2 linked regions of the Luteibacter rhizovicinus DSM 16549 genome follow. The protein of the gene in region 1 interacts with the protein of each later gene in a pairwise test. Links are inferred from orthologs where the notes say so. Each region holds a gene or a part of one and is shown in the gene's direction. Other genes may lie near its edges. The genes, in order: leuS and ligA.

The links.
Region 2: the proteins of leuS (region 1) and ligA interact in binary tests that used the Escherichia coli proteins (3 or more experiments, as listed by UniProt). The link is inferred for Luteibacter rhizovicinus DSM 16549 from one-to-one orthologs.

The regions. Positions count from the first base shown.
Region 1 is NZ_CP017480.1:2,766,043-2,769,702, forward strand. Bases 218-3,564 are described here. They hold leuS (leucine--tRNA ligase), read left to right. Parts: upstream 218-616; coding sequence 617-3,364; downstream 3,365-3,564. Other genes in these bases: BJI69_RS12555 (PqiC family protein), read left to right, coding at 218-521; BJI69_RS12565 (LPS-assembly lipoprotein LptE), read left to right, coding at 3,367-3,564. In the rest of the region: more of BJI69_RS12555, read left to right, coding at 1-217; more of BJI69_RS12565, read left to right, coding at 3,565-3,660.
Region 2 is NZ_CP017480.1:4,454,948-4,458,328, reverse strand. What follows is about bases 314-3,381. They hold ligA (NAD-dependent DNA ligase LigA), read left to right. Parts: upstream 314-686; coding sequence 687-3,077; downstream 3,078-3,381. Other genes in these bases: epmA (EF-P lysine aminoacylase EpmA), read left to right, coding at 3,074-3,381; BJI69_RS20395 (MFS transporter), read right to left, coding at 314-643. Outside these bases: more of BJI69_RS20395, read right to left, coding at 1-313. UniProt on the Escherichia coli protein: DNA ligase that catalyzes the formation of phosphodiester linkages between 5'-phosphoryl and 3'-hydroxyl groups in double-stranded DNA using NAD as a coenzyme and as the energy source for the reaction.

The DNA.
Region 1 (3,660 bases):
CCACGCACTTCCACACGCTGGTGCCGTCGTCGGCCCCGCCGGGGTCGGTCGCCGCGCCCTTCGTGATCGACGTGCAAGCCGTCGGCGTGCCGCCGCAGGTGGACCAGCCTGCCCTGGTGCTGCGCCACGGCGCCACCGGTGTCTCCGTGGTCGATGGCGAACGCTGGGCCTCGCCGCTCGGCGACGAAATCCGGGGCGCGCTCGTGGCCGACCTGTCGACCCGCCTGGGCACGCACGACGTCCATGGCCTGCCGCACGCCAAGGGCGAGAAGGTCGTTCGGGTACAGCTCGATGTCCGCCGCTTCGACTCCGAAGTGGGCGGCAGCGCCACCCTGGAGGCCAGCTGGTCGGTCCGCTCCGGTGATACAGCCGGCGCGGCCTGTGCCTCGCGAGCCAGCGAGCCGGCCGGATCGAGCTACGACAGCCTGGTCGAGGCCCACCAGCGGGCCATCGGCCAGGTGGCCGACCAGGTCGCCGCCGCCGTCCGCGCCGTCGCCGCCGGCCAGTCCACCTGCCAGTAAACCATTCCACCCGCCAGGTGGCCTTTCGCTTTGCCTGAACCGCTCTCGTGGGATAGTCTCCCGCGATTGTGAGCATCCCACCGGTACCCAACACCATGCAGGACACCCAAGACCAGGGCACGCGCGAACAGGGCGGTTACGCCCCCGACGCCGTCGAGACCGCCGCCCAGCGCTTCTGGAACGCCACCCGCGCGTTCGAAGTGACCGAGGACGCGAGCAAGCCGAAGTTCTATTGCCTCTCGATGCTGCCGTATCCGTCTGGCGCCCTGCACATGGGGCATGTCCGCAACTACACCATCGGCGACGTGATCAGCCGTTTCCAGCGCCAGCAGGGCAAGAACGTCTTGCAGCCGATGGGTTGGGACGCCTTCGGCCTGCCCGCCGAAAACGCCGCGATCAAGAACAACACCGCGCCGGCGAAGTGGACGTACAAGAACATCGAGCACATGCGCGACCAGCTCAAGCGCATGGGCTTTGCGTACGACTGGACCCGCGAGGTCACGACCTGCCGCCCCGAGTACTACCAGTGGGAACAGCAGATGTTCACCCGGCTGATGAAGAAAGGCCTGGTGTACCGCAAGAACAGCGTCGTGAACTGGGACCCGGTCGACCAGACCGTGCTGGCCAATGAGCAGGTGATCGACGGCCGCGGCTGGCGTTCCGGTGCGCTGGTCGAAAAGCGCGAGATCCCGCAGTGGTTCCTCAAGATCACCGCTTACGCGCAGGAACTGCTGGACGGCCTGGATACGCTTCCCGGCTGGCCCGATGCGGTCAAGACGATGCAGCGCAACTGGCTGGGTCGTTCCGAAGGCCTGGAAATCCAGTTCGACGTGGACGGCGAAGCCGAGCCGCTGACCGTGTTCACCACGCGGCCGGACACCTTGATGGGTGTCTCGTATGTCGCGGTCGCGGCCGAGCATCCCATTGCCACGCGCGCCGCCGTGGGCAACCCGGGCCTCACCGCCTTCATCGAGAGCTGCAAGGCGGGCGGGGTCTCCGAAGCCGAGCTCGAGACGCAGGAAAAGCGCGGCTATTACACGGGCGTCGACGCCACGCATCCGCTCACCGGCGAGAAGGTGCCGGTATGGGTCGCCAACTTCGTGCTGATGGGCTACGGCACGGGCGCTGTCATGGCGGTGCCGGGTCACGACCAGCGCGATTGGGAATTCGCCCAGAAATACTCCTTGCCGATCAAGATGGTCGTCGTCGATCGCGGTGTCGTCGACGCCGTCGCCGAGCTTCGTCGCGACCTCGCGACCGAGGGCGGCGACACGCTGCAAAACGCCCTGGAAGGCGGTTCGTCCGACGCCTACCAGTCGTCCGCGGCCGTCGAGACGATCAAGACCTTCGAATCCAACATCCAGACCGCCGGCGCGTACACCGAGTACGGCACGCTGATCAATTCCGGTCCGTTCGACGGCCTTGGGTTCAAGGCCGCCTTCGACGCGATCTCGCTGGCGCTGATTGCCGCCGGCCGCGGCGAACGCCGGGTCAACTGGCGAATCCGCGACTGGGGCGTGAGCCGACAGCGCTACTGGGGCTGCCCGATCCCCGTGATCTATTGCCCCCAGTGCGATGCCGTGCCGGTGCCCGAGGACCAGTTGCCGGTCGTGCTGCCCGAAGACGTCGCGTTCTCCGGTGTGCAGTCGCCGATCAAGGCCGATCCCGAATGGCGCAAGACCACGTGCCCTTCGTGTGGTGGTCCTGCCGAGCGCGAAACCGATACCTTCGACACCTTCATGGAGTCGAGCTGGTACTACGCGCGTTACACCAGCCCCGGTGCGACGGCGCAGGTGGACGAGCGAGCCAACTACTGGACGCCGGTCGACCAGTACATCGGTGGCATCGAGCACGCCATCCTGCACCTGCTTTATTTCCGCTTCTATCACAAGCTGATGCGTGACGAAGGGCTGGTAAACAGCGATGAGCCGGCGACGAACCTGCTCTGCCAGGGCATGGTGATCGCCGAAACCTACTTCCGTAAGGAAGCGAATGGTTCGCTCACCTGGTTCAATCCGGCCGATGTCGACGTGCAGCGCGACGAGCGCGCGCGCATCGTCGGCGCCGTGCTTCGCAGCGATGGCCAGCCGGTGGAAATCGGTGGCATCGAGAAGATGGCCAAGTCCAAGAACAACGGTGTCGACCCGCAGTCCATGGTCGACAAGTACGGCGCCGATACGGTTCGCCTGTTCTCGATGTTCGCGGCACCACCGGACCAGTCGCTGGAATGGAACGAAGCGGGTGTGGAAGGCATGGCCCGCTTCCTGCGTCGCCTGTGGCGCGATGTCTCGGCCCATGCCGACGGAGCCGCGGCGGCACAGGGCGAGAATCCCGCCGCCGACGGCGCACGCAAGGCGCTTCGTCGTCAGTTGCACGAGACCATTCAGAAGGTCACCGACGATATCGGTCGGCGCCAGTCCTTCAATACGGCTATCGCGGCGCTGATGGAACTGTTGAACGCCCTGGCCAAGTTCGACGACGCCAGCGCGCAGGGCGCCGCCCTGCGCCAGGAAGCGTTCACCGCCGTGGTCCAGCTGATCAACCCGTTTACCCCGCATATCGCCCATGCGTTGTGGCAGGTGCTCGGTCACGGCGAGACCCTGGTCGAGGATGCCGGCTGGCCGGTGGTGGACCCGACGGCCCTGGTCCGTGATTCGCTGACCTATGCGGTGCAGGTCAACGGCAAACTTCGCGCTACCATCGAGGTGCCTGCCTCGGCCTCGAAGGAAGACGCCGAGGCCATGGCGCGCGCCGAGCCCACCGTGGCGCGCATGCTCGAAGGCCAGACCGTGCGCAAGGTGATCGTCGTGCCCGGAAAGATCGTCAACATCGTCGCAGGATAATCATGATCCCGATCCTCTCCCGTTCCCTGCGTACCGCCCTGGTCCTCGCTGCCGTCGCGCTGGTCAGTGGCTGCGGCTTTCATCTGCGGCAGACCGCGGCGCTCCCGCCAGGCATGAAGAAGATCCACCTGACCGTGGCGGCGGGCGGGTTGCTGGAGCGCGAACTGAGCCGCGCGCTGTCGAATTCGAATGCGGAGATCGTCGACCACGCGTCCGTCGACGCGGCCGACCTGACGATCACCGCGAACACCTTCCGCACCGACTCGCTTACGGTGAGCGGTACGGCACGCGTGACC
Region 2 (3,381 bases), 1.7 Mb from region 1 along the record:
CGGGCATTTCTCGCCGATTGAGCAACAGGCCGACGATGCCGACCGGGACGTTGATCAGGAAGATGAGGCGCCAGTTGGTGAACTCCACCAGCGCACCGCCGAGCAGGGGGCCGAACACCGAGCCGAGCAGACCGAAGGTGGCCACCGTGGTCATGGCGCTGACGAATTCGCGTCGGTCGATGCTGCGGACGAGCACGTAGCGGCCCACGGGCATCAATGCCGCGCCGCCAAGGCCCTGGACGATGCGCGAGGCGACTAGCTCGGGCAGGGTCTGCGCCAAGCCGCACAGGAGCGAACCCAGGGCGAACACGGTAATGGCACCGCCGAAAACGCGCCTTGTGCCGAAGCGATCGCACAGCCAGGGACTCATGGGAATGAAGATCGCCAGGGTCAGCACGTAGCTGGTCAGGGCGGTGCGCATGCTCAACGGGCTAACGTCCAGCGCGCCCGCGATAGCGGGCACGGCGGTGTTGACGATCGTCGAATCCAGCGCCTGCATGAAGAAAGCGGCCGACACGAGCCAGATCAGGCCGCGGTAGCGGGCCCTGCTCGATGGCTCCGCTGGCGCAAGCGCCGGGCGGTCGGTGGAGAGGGCGTGAACGTCGGTCGGCGGGAGGGTGTCGATGACGTCGTGGGCTGGCATGGCTGTAACATTATAGACGATCAGAGCCTGACGGACCCCGCACATGCCCCAAGCCGCCGCCCCAGCCGATGTCGTCGAGCGTGCCACCGCGCTCCGCCATCGCCTCGAAGACGCCAATTACCGGTATCACGTGCTCGACGATCCGACCCTCGCCGACGCCGACTACGACCGCCTCATGCGTGAGCTCGAGGCACTCGAAGTCGAGTATCCGGTGCTCGCCGTTGCCGATTCGCCGACGCGACGCGTGGGTGCGCGTGCACAGGGTGGCTTCGCCGAAGTGACCCACGTGCTGCCCATGCTGTCGCTGGGCAACGCCTTCGAACAGGAAGGCGAGACCGATCGCGAAAAATATCGCGAAGTCGCCGACTTCGAGCGACGCATCGAGCAGACCCTCGATCGTCGCGAGCCCGTGTTCTCGGTCGAACCCAAGCTCGATGGTCTTGCCATCAGCCTTCGCTACGAAGACGGCGTGTTCGTGCAGGGCGCGACGCGCGGTGACGGCGCGGTGGGTGAAGATGTCACGGCCAACCTGCGCACGGTCAAGGCGATTCCGCTGCGCCTGCGCGGCGAGGGGTGGCCGCGCGTGCTCGAAGTGCGTGGTGAAGTGATCATGCCGCGCGCCGGCTTCGAAGCCTTCAACGAACGTGCGCGCACGAGTGGCGAGAAGCCGCTGGCCAATCCACGCAACGGTGCCGCCGGTTCGCTGCGTCAGCTCGATCCCGCGATCACGGCGAAACGCCCGCTCGCGTTCTTCGCCTATGCGGTCGGCCGCGTCGAAGACGGCGAGTTGCCGGACACCCATTCGGCCACATTGGCGAAGCTGCGTGACTGGGGTTTTCCGGTCTCGCCGGAAGTTTCCACGGCGAAAGGTTTCGAGGGCCTGCTGGCGTACTTCCGCAAGATCGGCGAGAAGCGCGATAGCCTCCCGTACGACATCGATGGCGTGGTCTACAAGCTGGACGACTACGCCGGCCAGCGCGAGATGGGTTTCGTTTCGCGTGCGCCGCGCTGGGCCATCGCGCACAAGTACCCCGCGCAGGAGCAGATGACCACCGTGGAGGCGATCGAGATCCAGATCGGTCGCACGGGCGCAGCCACCCCGGTCGCACGACTGACTCCGGTGCAGGTCGGTGGCGTGACCGTCACCAATGCCACGCTGCACAACGCCGACCAGGTCGCACGCCTGGACGTGCGTGTCGGCGACACCGTGATCGTACGTCGCGCAGGCGACGTCATTCCCGAGGTGGCGCGGGTGGTCGAGGAGAACCGGCCGGCGGGCACCGTGGTCTGGAAGATGCCCGAGGTCTGCCCGGTTTGCGGTTCCGAGCTGTTGCGCGAAGAGGGCGCCGCGGCGTATCGCTGCTCGGGTGGCCTGATCTGCGCTGCGCAGCGCAAGGAAGCCCTGATCCATTTCGCCTCGCGTCGCGCAATGGACATCGACGGCCTCGGCGATCGCTTCGTCGATGCCCTGGTCGAGTTCGACATGGTGCATACGCCGGCCGACCTCTACTCCCTCACGGTCGATCGCTTCGTCAAGATGAAGAAGCTGGCCGACGAGCGCGACGGCTCGACACCGGAGACGGTGAAGCAGGGCAAGGTGGCGACCAAGTGGGCGGAGAACCTCGTCGAGGCGATCGAGGCCAGCAAGAAGTCCACACTGCCGCGCTTCCTCTTCGGCCTCGGCATCATGCATATCGGCGAGAGCACGGCGAAGACGCTGGCGTCCTGGCTGGGCTCGCTGGACTTCGTACGCCGCACGCCGGCGCCGGTACTGCGCGTGCTGCCGGATATCGGCGATGAAGTCGCGACCTCGATCGCCGCTTTCTTCGAGCAGGAGGGCAACCAGAAGGTGGTCGACGCCTTGCTCGATGCAGGGATCGCCTTTGCCGACGAGGGCGCGCCGTCGCCCAAGCTGCGCGATCGCCTGGGCCTGGATGTGCTGCTGGATGCTGCCAAGGTGTCGAAGCTCGGGCCGAAGAGCACGGGCATCCTCGCGAAGAACTACGCCAGTCTCGATGCGCTGGTGAAGGCGGGCGAGCATCAGTGGATCGTCGCGGGCGTGCCGCAGGCGGCGGCATCGAACCTCACGACGCTCCTGGCCGACGCCGAACGCGTGACCGAGCTGCGTCGTGCCGATGAAGCGATGCGTGCGCTGGCCGCCGCGCTCCCGTCGAAGACCGCTAGCGCACTGCCGCTCGAAGGGCTGACCTACGTCATCACCGGTACGATGGAAACGCTCAAGCGCGACGACGCTACCGAACGCCTCGAATCGCTCGGCGCCAAGGTGGCCGGCTCGGTGTCGAAGAAGACCACGGGTGTGTTTGCTGGCGAGGCAGCCGGGTCCAAGCTGGATAAGGCCAATGAACTTGGCGTGCCGGTGTATACGGAAGCGGATCTCGTGGCCCTGCTGAGCGAACACGGTGTGGCGCCATGAACCGCATGACGTCGCTGCGCCTGCGCGCGCAGACGTATGCGACGATCCGCGGGTTCTTCGCTGAGCGCGACCTGCTCGAGGTGGAGACGCCGATCCTCTCTGCCGCCGGCAATACCGATCCGAACATCCAGAGCTTCCATACGAGCTTCAGCGGTCACGTGGACGCCGGGGCGCGCGAGCGCTGGCTGCGCACGTCGCCGGAGTTTCCGCTGAAACGCCTGCTTGCGGCGGGCGTGGGCGATTGCTATGAACTGGGTCGCGTTTTCCGCAACGGCGAAGCAGGTGGGCGGCACAACCCGGAGTT